2 regions of the Microbacterium hominis genome follow, and region 1 is predicted to be linked to the other one. Evidence: predicted binding sites of a transcription regulator. Region 1 holds the regulator's gene; the other holds the start of a gene.

Region 1 (4,018 bases):
TACGGCAGCCGCACGAGTCGGAGCGCGTCCACGAGCGCGGGGTCGGCCGCGAGATAGCCCACGCGCGCACCCGCGAAGGCGAAGGCCTTGCTCATGGTGCGCGAGACGACGAGCCGCTCGCGCCCGGGAAGAAGCGTGAGCGCGGAGCGCTCGTCGCGCGGAGCGAACTCCTGGTAGGCCTCGTCGACGACCACGATTCCCAGGGTCGCGTCGTAGACGGCTTCGATCACGTCGAGCCCCATCGGGGTGCCGGTCGGGTTGTTGGGCGCGCACAGGAACACCACATCGGGTGCCGCGTCGGCCACCTGGGATGCCGCGGAGGACGCATCGACCGAGAAGTCGGCCCCACGCTCGCCCGCGATCCACGTCGCTCCGGTGCCGCGCGTGAGCAGCGGGTACATCGAGTACGTGGGTGTAAACCCGAACGCCGTGCGTCCTGGACCGGCGAACGCCTGCAGCACGTGCTGGAGCACCTCGTTCGAGCCGTTGGCGGCCCAGATCTGCTCCCGCGTGAGTCCGTGGCCGAGGTAGTCGGCGAAGCCCTCCCGCAGGGCGGTGAACTCGCGGTCGGGGTACCGGTTCACGTCGCGCAGCGCGAGAGCGATCGAGTCGAGGATGTCGTCGGCGACCTCCTGCGGCACCGGATGCGTGTTCTCGTTGACGTTCAGGGCGATGGGCAACGGAGCCTGCGGAGCGCCGTAGGGCTTCTTTCCGCGGAGGTCGTCGCGGAGGGGGAGGTCGTCGAGGCGAACGGTCACCTGTCCCATGGTAGGGCGCGGTGGGGCCCGGACCGCGGCCGGTGGATCAGTGGGAGTACTCCGCGGGGATCGCGAGGCGCTGACCGGCCTGGAGCGAGACGCCGTCGAGGGCGTTCAGCCGCACCAGGTCGTCGACCACGTCGCGCGGGTCGGCGGCGGGGGCGACCTGCTGCGCGATCGCCCACAGCGTGTCGCCGGACTCGACGATCACCGTCTCGAAGGAGCCGACGGGCGCCCCGGCATCGCGGGACGCGAGTGCGGCGCCGCCCCCGAGGACGACCGCGCACAGCACCGCCACGGCGGGCAGGGCGGCGAGGGCGGCGAGCACGCGCCGGCCTCGGACGGTGAGGCGGAGCCGGGTCGCCGACGGGACGGTCGGGGCGGTGAGAACGGGGCTGAGAGCGGTCATGTCTCCTCCAAGGCCGGGAAGAGATTCGCACCCGCCGAACGGCCGGGTGCGCCGGATGCGAATCTCTTTTCCGAATCTATCTTCGATGCTGGAACCTGTCAACGATCGGAACCGAACCGCTTCTGTCGAAGCGACACGCGGGATAACATGCGCCCGCGCGGGCGGTGAACCGGATACGGTTTCGATACGGACACCCCACCACGGGCCTCCGACATTCGAAGACCGCTGCCCGTCGGGCGGCGAGACGGGAGCCGACATGAGCGAGTCGACCGGGCGCGAGAGGCCCCAGACCCGGCGCCGCAAGAGCCTCAGCGACAAGCAGCTCGCGATCCTCGAGGTGATCCAGCGCTCTATCGCACGGCACGGCTACCCGCCGAGCATGCGCGAGATCGGCGACGCCGTCGGCCTGAAGTCGCTCTCGAGCGTGACCCACCAGCTCAACCAGCTCGAGCTCAGCGGCTACCTCCGGCGCGACCCGGGCAAGACACGGGCGATGGAGGTGCTCATCGACCTTCCCGGCACCGCCGCCGAGAACCCGGCCGACACCGCGCCGAGCGTGGGCGACGCCGCGCTCGTGCCGCTCGTGGGCCGGATCGCCGCCGGCGTGCCCATCACCGCCGATCAGCAGATCGAGGAGATCTTCCCGCTCCCGCGGCAGCTGGTCGGCAAGGGCGACCTGTTCATGCTCAAGGTCAGCGGCGAGTCGATGATCGACGCGGCCATCTGCGACGGCGACTGGGTCGTCGTCCGCACGCAGGCCACGGCTGACAACGGCGACATCGTGGCCGCGATGCTCGACGGCGAGGCGACGGTGAAGACCTTCCGCCAGCGCGACGGCCACACCTGGCTCCTCCCCCGCAACTCCGCGTTCGAGCCGATCCTCGGCGACGAGGCGGTCGTGCTCGGCAAGGTCGTGGCCGTGCTGCGCACGGTCTGAGCGGCGCGGGCGCTACCGGCGGGTCGCCGCGACCCGCTATAAGGGGAGTCATGACTGCCGATGCCGGGCCCCCCGTCGACCCCGACGCGCAGGCGCTGCGCGCCCGCCTCGCCGAACTCGAGGCCGAGAACGACCGACTGCGCGCCACCCAGAGCACCGCCGTTCTCCCCGACCTCGCACCCGCGCCGCCCGCGGAGCGGCCCCGCGGGCGCTGGCGCGCGTTCCTGTCAGCGCTGTGCATCGTGATCGCCACGATCCTGGTGCCGGTGTCGATCGTCGCCGCGTGGGCACGGGTGGAGCTCGTCGACGAGACGCGCTTCATCGAGACGTTCGCGCCGCTGGCCGACGATGCCGACGTGCAGATGCTCGTGGCCGATCAGGTGACGGCCGCCATCGACGAATCGCTCGACCTCGAGGGGATCACCGACGACCTCTTCGACGGCCTGCAGAACCTCGACCTGCCCCCGCGGGCGCTGGCGGCGCTCGACCTGCTGCGCGCACCGGCCGCTCAGGGCCTGCAGGGGCTCGTGGACACCACCGTCATCCGCCTCGTGCAGTCCGACGCGTTCTCCGACGTCTGGGAGACGGCACTTCGCGCCAGCCATCGATCGCTCGCGGCGGTGGCAGCCGGCGGCACCGCCGAAGGGGCCGTCGTCATCGGCGCCGACGGCGAGCTCGGCATCCAGCTCGCTCCCGTCATCGAAGAGGTCAAACAGCGTCTCGTCGACAGCGGCGTCGGCTTCGCCTCGTCGATCCCCGTCATCGACCGCACCATCGTGGTGGCCCAGAGCGACGCGCTCATCGTCGTGGGGACGGTCTACAACATCGCGGTCGCCGTCGGGTGGTGGCTCCCGGTGGTGGCCCTCGCCCTGTTCCTCGTCGGCATCCTGATCGCCCGGCGCCGGTCGACCGCGGTGCTCGGAACCGGGGTCGGGATCGCCCTGGGCAGTGCCGTGCTGGCCGTGGGCCTGGCCATCGCCGGCAGTGTGCTGCAGCTGAGCGCGCCCGCCCTCGGCGTCTCGGCGTCCGCCCTGGCGTCGGTGTACGACCAGATCACGAACGCCATGCGCGACACGGCGGTCGTCCTGATGCTCATCGGCGCGATCATCGCGGTGATCGCGTGGATGTCGGGCCGCTGGCGCGGGGCCCGCGCATCGCGCGCGGCGGTCGCCTCGGTGAACGCGGGCCTGCGCGGCGCGGCGCAGCGACGCGGCGTCGACACCAGCTCCGTCGGCGCCTGGCTCTACGCCCAGCGACTGCTCGTGCGCATCGCGCTCGGTGTGCTGGGGGTCGTGTGGCTGCTGCTGCTGCGTCCCCTCTCGCTCGGCGACGTGTTCCTCGTGCTGGTCGTGTGGCTCCTCGCGTGGTGGGTCACCGAACTGCTGCAGCGACGCCCCGACGAGCGGTCGGACGCCGCGGATCCGGGCGAACCCGAGGCCGCGGCATCCGACCGGGAGACGGCGGCGACCTAGACCGGCGCGCCCACCTTCTCGCGACCGGCCCGCGCGGCGGTCACGAGGTTGCGCAGCGAGGCCACGGTCTCGTCGTAGCCACGCGTCTTGAGCCCGCAGTCGGGATTGACCCAGACGCGGCGCAGCGGCAGATCGGCCACCGCGCGGTCGAGCAGGGCCCCGACCTCGTCGACGGACGGCACCCGCGGCGAGTGGATGTCGTAGACGCCGGGGCCGACCCCCGCGGCGAATCCCGAGCGCGCGATGTCGCCGATCACCTCGCCGCGGCTGCGGGCCGCCTCGATGGAGGTGACATCCGCGTCGAGGGCGGCGATGGCGTCGATCACCACGTCGAACTCCGAATAGCACAGGTGGGTGTGCACCTGCGTCTGCGGCGACACACCCGAAGTCGCCAGCCGGAAGGAGTCGACCGACCACGCCAGGTAAGCCGGCTGGTCCGCCC
Region 2 (4,018 bases), 1.3 Mb from region 1:
GGCGGCAGGTCGTCATCGCCCCTGTCGGCGGCCGGCACGGGCGGGCTCGGTCGGAAGACGGGGATCCGCCGTTCGGGGTTCACGACGTATCGTCGCCCCGTGGGCGAGGTCCATCGCACGGCGCCGCCGCTCGCGGGGAGCTGTTCGACCCTCCAGGTCGTGTTGTCCTTCACGAGATGATGGCCTTTGCAGAACGGCGCATTGTTCTCGAGCGAGGTTTCGCCACCGTCGGCCCAGCGGATCTGATGATCGATCTCGCATCGTGATGCCGGCATCCCGCACCCGGGACCCATGCATCGGTCGGCCCGCCACCTCACGAGCCTCTGCAACGCCGCCGGCGGCCGGTAGGAGTCTCGCCCGACCGACAGCACCGCGCCGGTCTCGGGGTGGGTGAGCACCCGCATCCAGCGGGTGTCGCCGCCGCACAGCTCACGAGCACGGGAGATCGGAATCGGCCCGACGCCCTCGACCGTGGCCGGGTCGCTCGCACGGGCCGCGTCGTCGTCGAGCAGTGCGAGCGCGGGAACCGTCACGACCACCGTGGCACGGATCCCCCGCGCCGTCGCGGGCGTCGCGTCGGTCGTTCCATCGATGAGCAGGTCGCAGAGCACATCGGCACGCACCTTGTCGAGCGTGCGCTGCTCGCCATCGCGCCCCGTGATGGTCTTCGCCATCGCGGTCGCGCGGCCGTGGATCGCCCGCAGCTCCACCTCGGGGGCGTGCAGGTGCAGTACGCCCATGCCGGCGCCGGTCGATTCGACCACGACCCGCCGTTCCTGCACCGCCTGGCGGTACTGCTCCTCGAGGGTAGCGGCGAGCGCGGCGTCGACCATCGCCCGCACGGCGCGACGGAACGTGCCGACCGCCTCGGCCTCGGCGACGGCGACCGCGCGCTCCACGATGTCGCCGCGCAGCGCGGCCGGCAGCCGGTCGATCTCGTCGACGAGGACTTCGGCGTGCTTCAGCGTGATCCGTCCGCCGCCCAGCGACGAGAGCGCCTGCGGGTACCGGCACACCAGCGCCTCGGCGTGCGTGATCATGCGGCCCGCGGCGTGCTCGGTGATCCGCATGGCCGCGGCGAGCTCCAGCCGGATCGACCGTTCGGTGAGATCCGACATCGCTCCGTACCGCACCCCGTGGGCCCCGAACCCGCTGTCGTCGGCCGCGGCGAGCGCCTCCCGCCGCATCCCGTGGATGCGCTCCAGTCGCTGCGCCGCGAACACGGCCTCCATCGTCGCCACCTCGGTCACCAGATCCACAGCATCCGGCACGACGACCGCGGAGAACTCCGCGTCGCTCATCCACACCGACTCATCGAGCTCGTCGGGGCCGTCCGCCGTCTCGAGATCGGCGGCCGGAGCGAGGGTCGAGGTCATGCATCCAGAATAGAACAGATGTTCGAATGTGTCCAGAGTGTGATCGAGAGAGGATCGCGTCCGACGAAGGAGTCGGCGACCGTCGCCAGGTCCACGCGGCAACCCGTTCAATGAGAGTGCGGCCTGGATGTCGAACCTCCGCGCGCACCATGAATCGCAGGCACCATGTCGAAGGAGACACCCCATGACCGAGACCATCCGCACCCGCGTCGCGATCGTCGGCGCCGGACCGGCGGGGCTCGTGCTCTCGCACCTGCTCGCCGCGTCGGGCATCGAGTCGATCGTCGTCGATCAGCGCTCGCGCGAGGAGATCGAGACGACGATCCGCGCCGGCATCCTCGAGCAGGGGACGGTCGAGCTGCTCGCCGCGATCGACGGATCGCGCGTGCACACGGTCGGCTCCCGCCACGACGGCATCGAGCTGCGTTTCGACGGCGCCGGGCACCGCATCGACTTCGCCGACCTCGTCGGCCGCGCCGTGTGGCTCTACCCGCAGCACGAAGCGCTGAAGGACCTCATCGCCGCGCGGCTCGCGGCCGGACAGGACCTGCGCTTCGGCGTCACCGTGGCGTCGGTCGAGGGCGCCGACACGTCGTCGCCGCGCGTGCGCGCGACCGATCCGACGGGCGCCCCGCTCGAGATCGAGGCCGACTTCGTGGTCGGCGCCGACGGCTCGCGCTCGAGCGTGCGGGCTGCGGTCACCGGCGCGCACGGCGGCTACTTCCGCGAGTACCCGTTCGCGTGGTTCGGCATCCTGTGCGAGGCGCCGCCGAGCGCCGAGGAGCTCATCTACTCGAACTCACCCGACGGCTTCGCCCTCATCAGCCAGCGCTCCCCCACCGTGCAGCGCATGTACTTCCAGTGCGACCCGGAGGCCGACCCGCACGCGCTCAGCGAAGCCGAGATCTGGGACACGCTGCAGAAGCGGGTGCCCGGCACGACCCTCGCCGAGGGCCCGATCTTCCAGCGTGACGTGCTGCGGTTCCGCTCCTTCGTCGCGCGCGACCTGCGCCGGGGACGCGTGGCGATCGTCGGAGACGCCGCCCACACCGTGCCGCCGACGGGGGCGAAGGGCATGAACCTCGCGGTCGCCGACGTGATCCTGCTGGCGCGGGCGCTGGAGGCGCTGCTGCTGCGCGGCGACGAGGCCGGCATCGACGGATGGGCGGATGCCGCGCGCCAGCGCATCTGGAAGGCGCAGCACTTCTCGTGGTGGATGACCTCGATGCTGCACGTGACACCGGACGCCACCGACTTCGACCGGCTGCGCCAGCTCGGCGAGCTGCGCACGGTCGTGGATTCGGACGCCGGCCGCGCCTACCTCGCCGAGGCGTACACGGGGTGGCCGCTGGACTGACCACCCCGCGCACGGCCGTCACTCGTAGCGCAGCGATTCCACCGGGTCGGCCTTCGCCGCCCGCCAGGCCGGGATCGTGCCGGCGAGGAACGCGATCACCATCACGATGAGGATGATCGTCGCGATCGACACCGGGTCGAACGCGATGAGCGTCAGCCCCGCGAGATCCGCGAGCAGTCCCTGGGCGAGCGCTCCGCTGAGCGCGGTGCCCGCGACCATCGCGATGCCCACCCCGATCGCGCTGCCGAGGAACCCGAGGAAGACCGCTTCGAGGCTGAACAGTGAGAACACGCGCCCCGACCCCATGCCCATGGCCTTCATGAGTCCGATCTCGCGAGTGCGCTCCTGCACCGACATCAGCAACGTGTTCACGATGCCGAAGCTCGCGGCGAGCAGCGCGATGACCGCGAACGCATTGAGGACGAGCACGATGCCGTCGATCACGGTCGTGACCGCGCCGAGCTGGTCGGCCACGGTGGTGCCGGTGAAGCCCTCGTCGGCCAGGTCGTCCTTCAGCGCCTGGATCTCGTCCTCGGTCGCCGCCGCGTCGAACCACACGGTGGCCGACGCGTATCGATCGGCCTGCTCGGCCGGGATGCCGGCCGACTGCGTCTCGAACAGCGTGTCGGTGAGCGCATCGTTGAGCAGGATGCTCGACCCGAGCGGCGAGGCGAGCGTCTCCTCGGTGACCCCGGTGACGGTCGCCTCGATGATGTGCTGCTCACGCAGCGCATCGGTGATCGCGATCGAGATCGTCTCGCCGACGGCATCCGTGTCGGAATCGAACCCGAGCGCCTCCACGTACTCCTGCGGGATCGCCACCTCGAAGGCGTCGGCGTCGGCATCGGGCTCCGCGCCCGCGGTGAGCAGGGTCGTCTGCCCGGGCACGAGGCTGCCGACCTGGGCCGTGTACTTCGTGCCGGCGTCGTGGACGATGTAGTCGGGGCTGATGGCGCGGGCCGCCTGCACCTCGAACACGCCGTCGATCCCCTCGATCGCCTCGATGTCGTCGGGGGTCATGGCGATCACGGATCGGCCGGGGATGCCGGTGTCGACGGCATCCGGGTCGTACTCGAGCGGGCCGGTCTCGCCGGGGATGGCGCCGCCCTCGCTCTGCACCTTGGCGACCGACATCGCATCGGATGCGCCGACGCCGCTGAGGGTGTCGTCGATGTACGCGTTGATGCCGGTGCCGAGGCCGCTGGTGAGCGTGAGGGTGAACGCGCCGACGAAGATCGCGAGGATCGTGAGGGTCGATCGGGTCTTGGAGCGGAACGTGTTGGCG

Evidence for each region. Region 1 encodes LexA, which represses DNA repair genes until DNA is damaged. Its sites were predicted from a motif close to TCGAACANNTGTTCGA; they were not measured.
Region 2: a site for LexA is predicted at 1,387-1,402, ahead of HQM25_RS16410 (HNH endonuclease signature motif containing protein). Genes of this name have one in related genera too.

Annotation. Positions count from the first base shown of each region.
Region 1 is NZ_CP054038.1:2,365,645-2,369,662, forward strand. It holds gene HQM25_RS10765 (histidinol-phosphate transaminase) at 1-767, opposite strand, end outside; gene HQM25_RS10770 (LysM peptidoglycan-binding domain-containing protein) at 805-1,167, opposite strand; gene lexA (transcriptional repressor LexA) at 1,424-2,104, shown strand; gene HQM25_RS10780 (hypothetical protein) at 2,155-3,576, shown strand; gene metE (5-methyltetrahydropteroyltriglutamate--homocysteine S-methyltransferase) at 3,573-4,018, opposite strand, start outside.
Region 2 is NZ_CP054038.1:3,663,368-3,667,385, forward strand. It holds gene HQM25_RS16410 (HNH endonuclease signature motif containing protein) at 1-1,376, opposite strand, end outside; gene HQM25_RS16415 (4-hydroxybenzoate 3-monooxygenase) at 1,561-2,733, shown strand; gene HQM25_RS16420 (ABC transporter permease) at 2,752-4,018, opposite strand, start outside.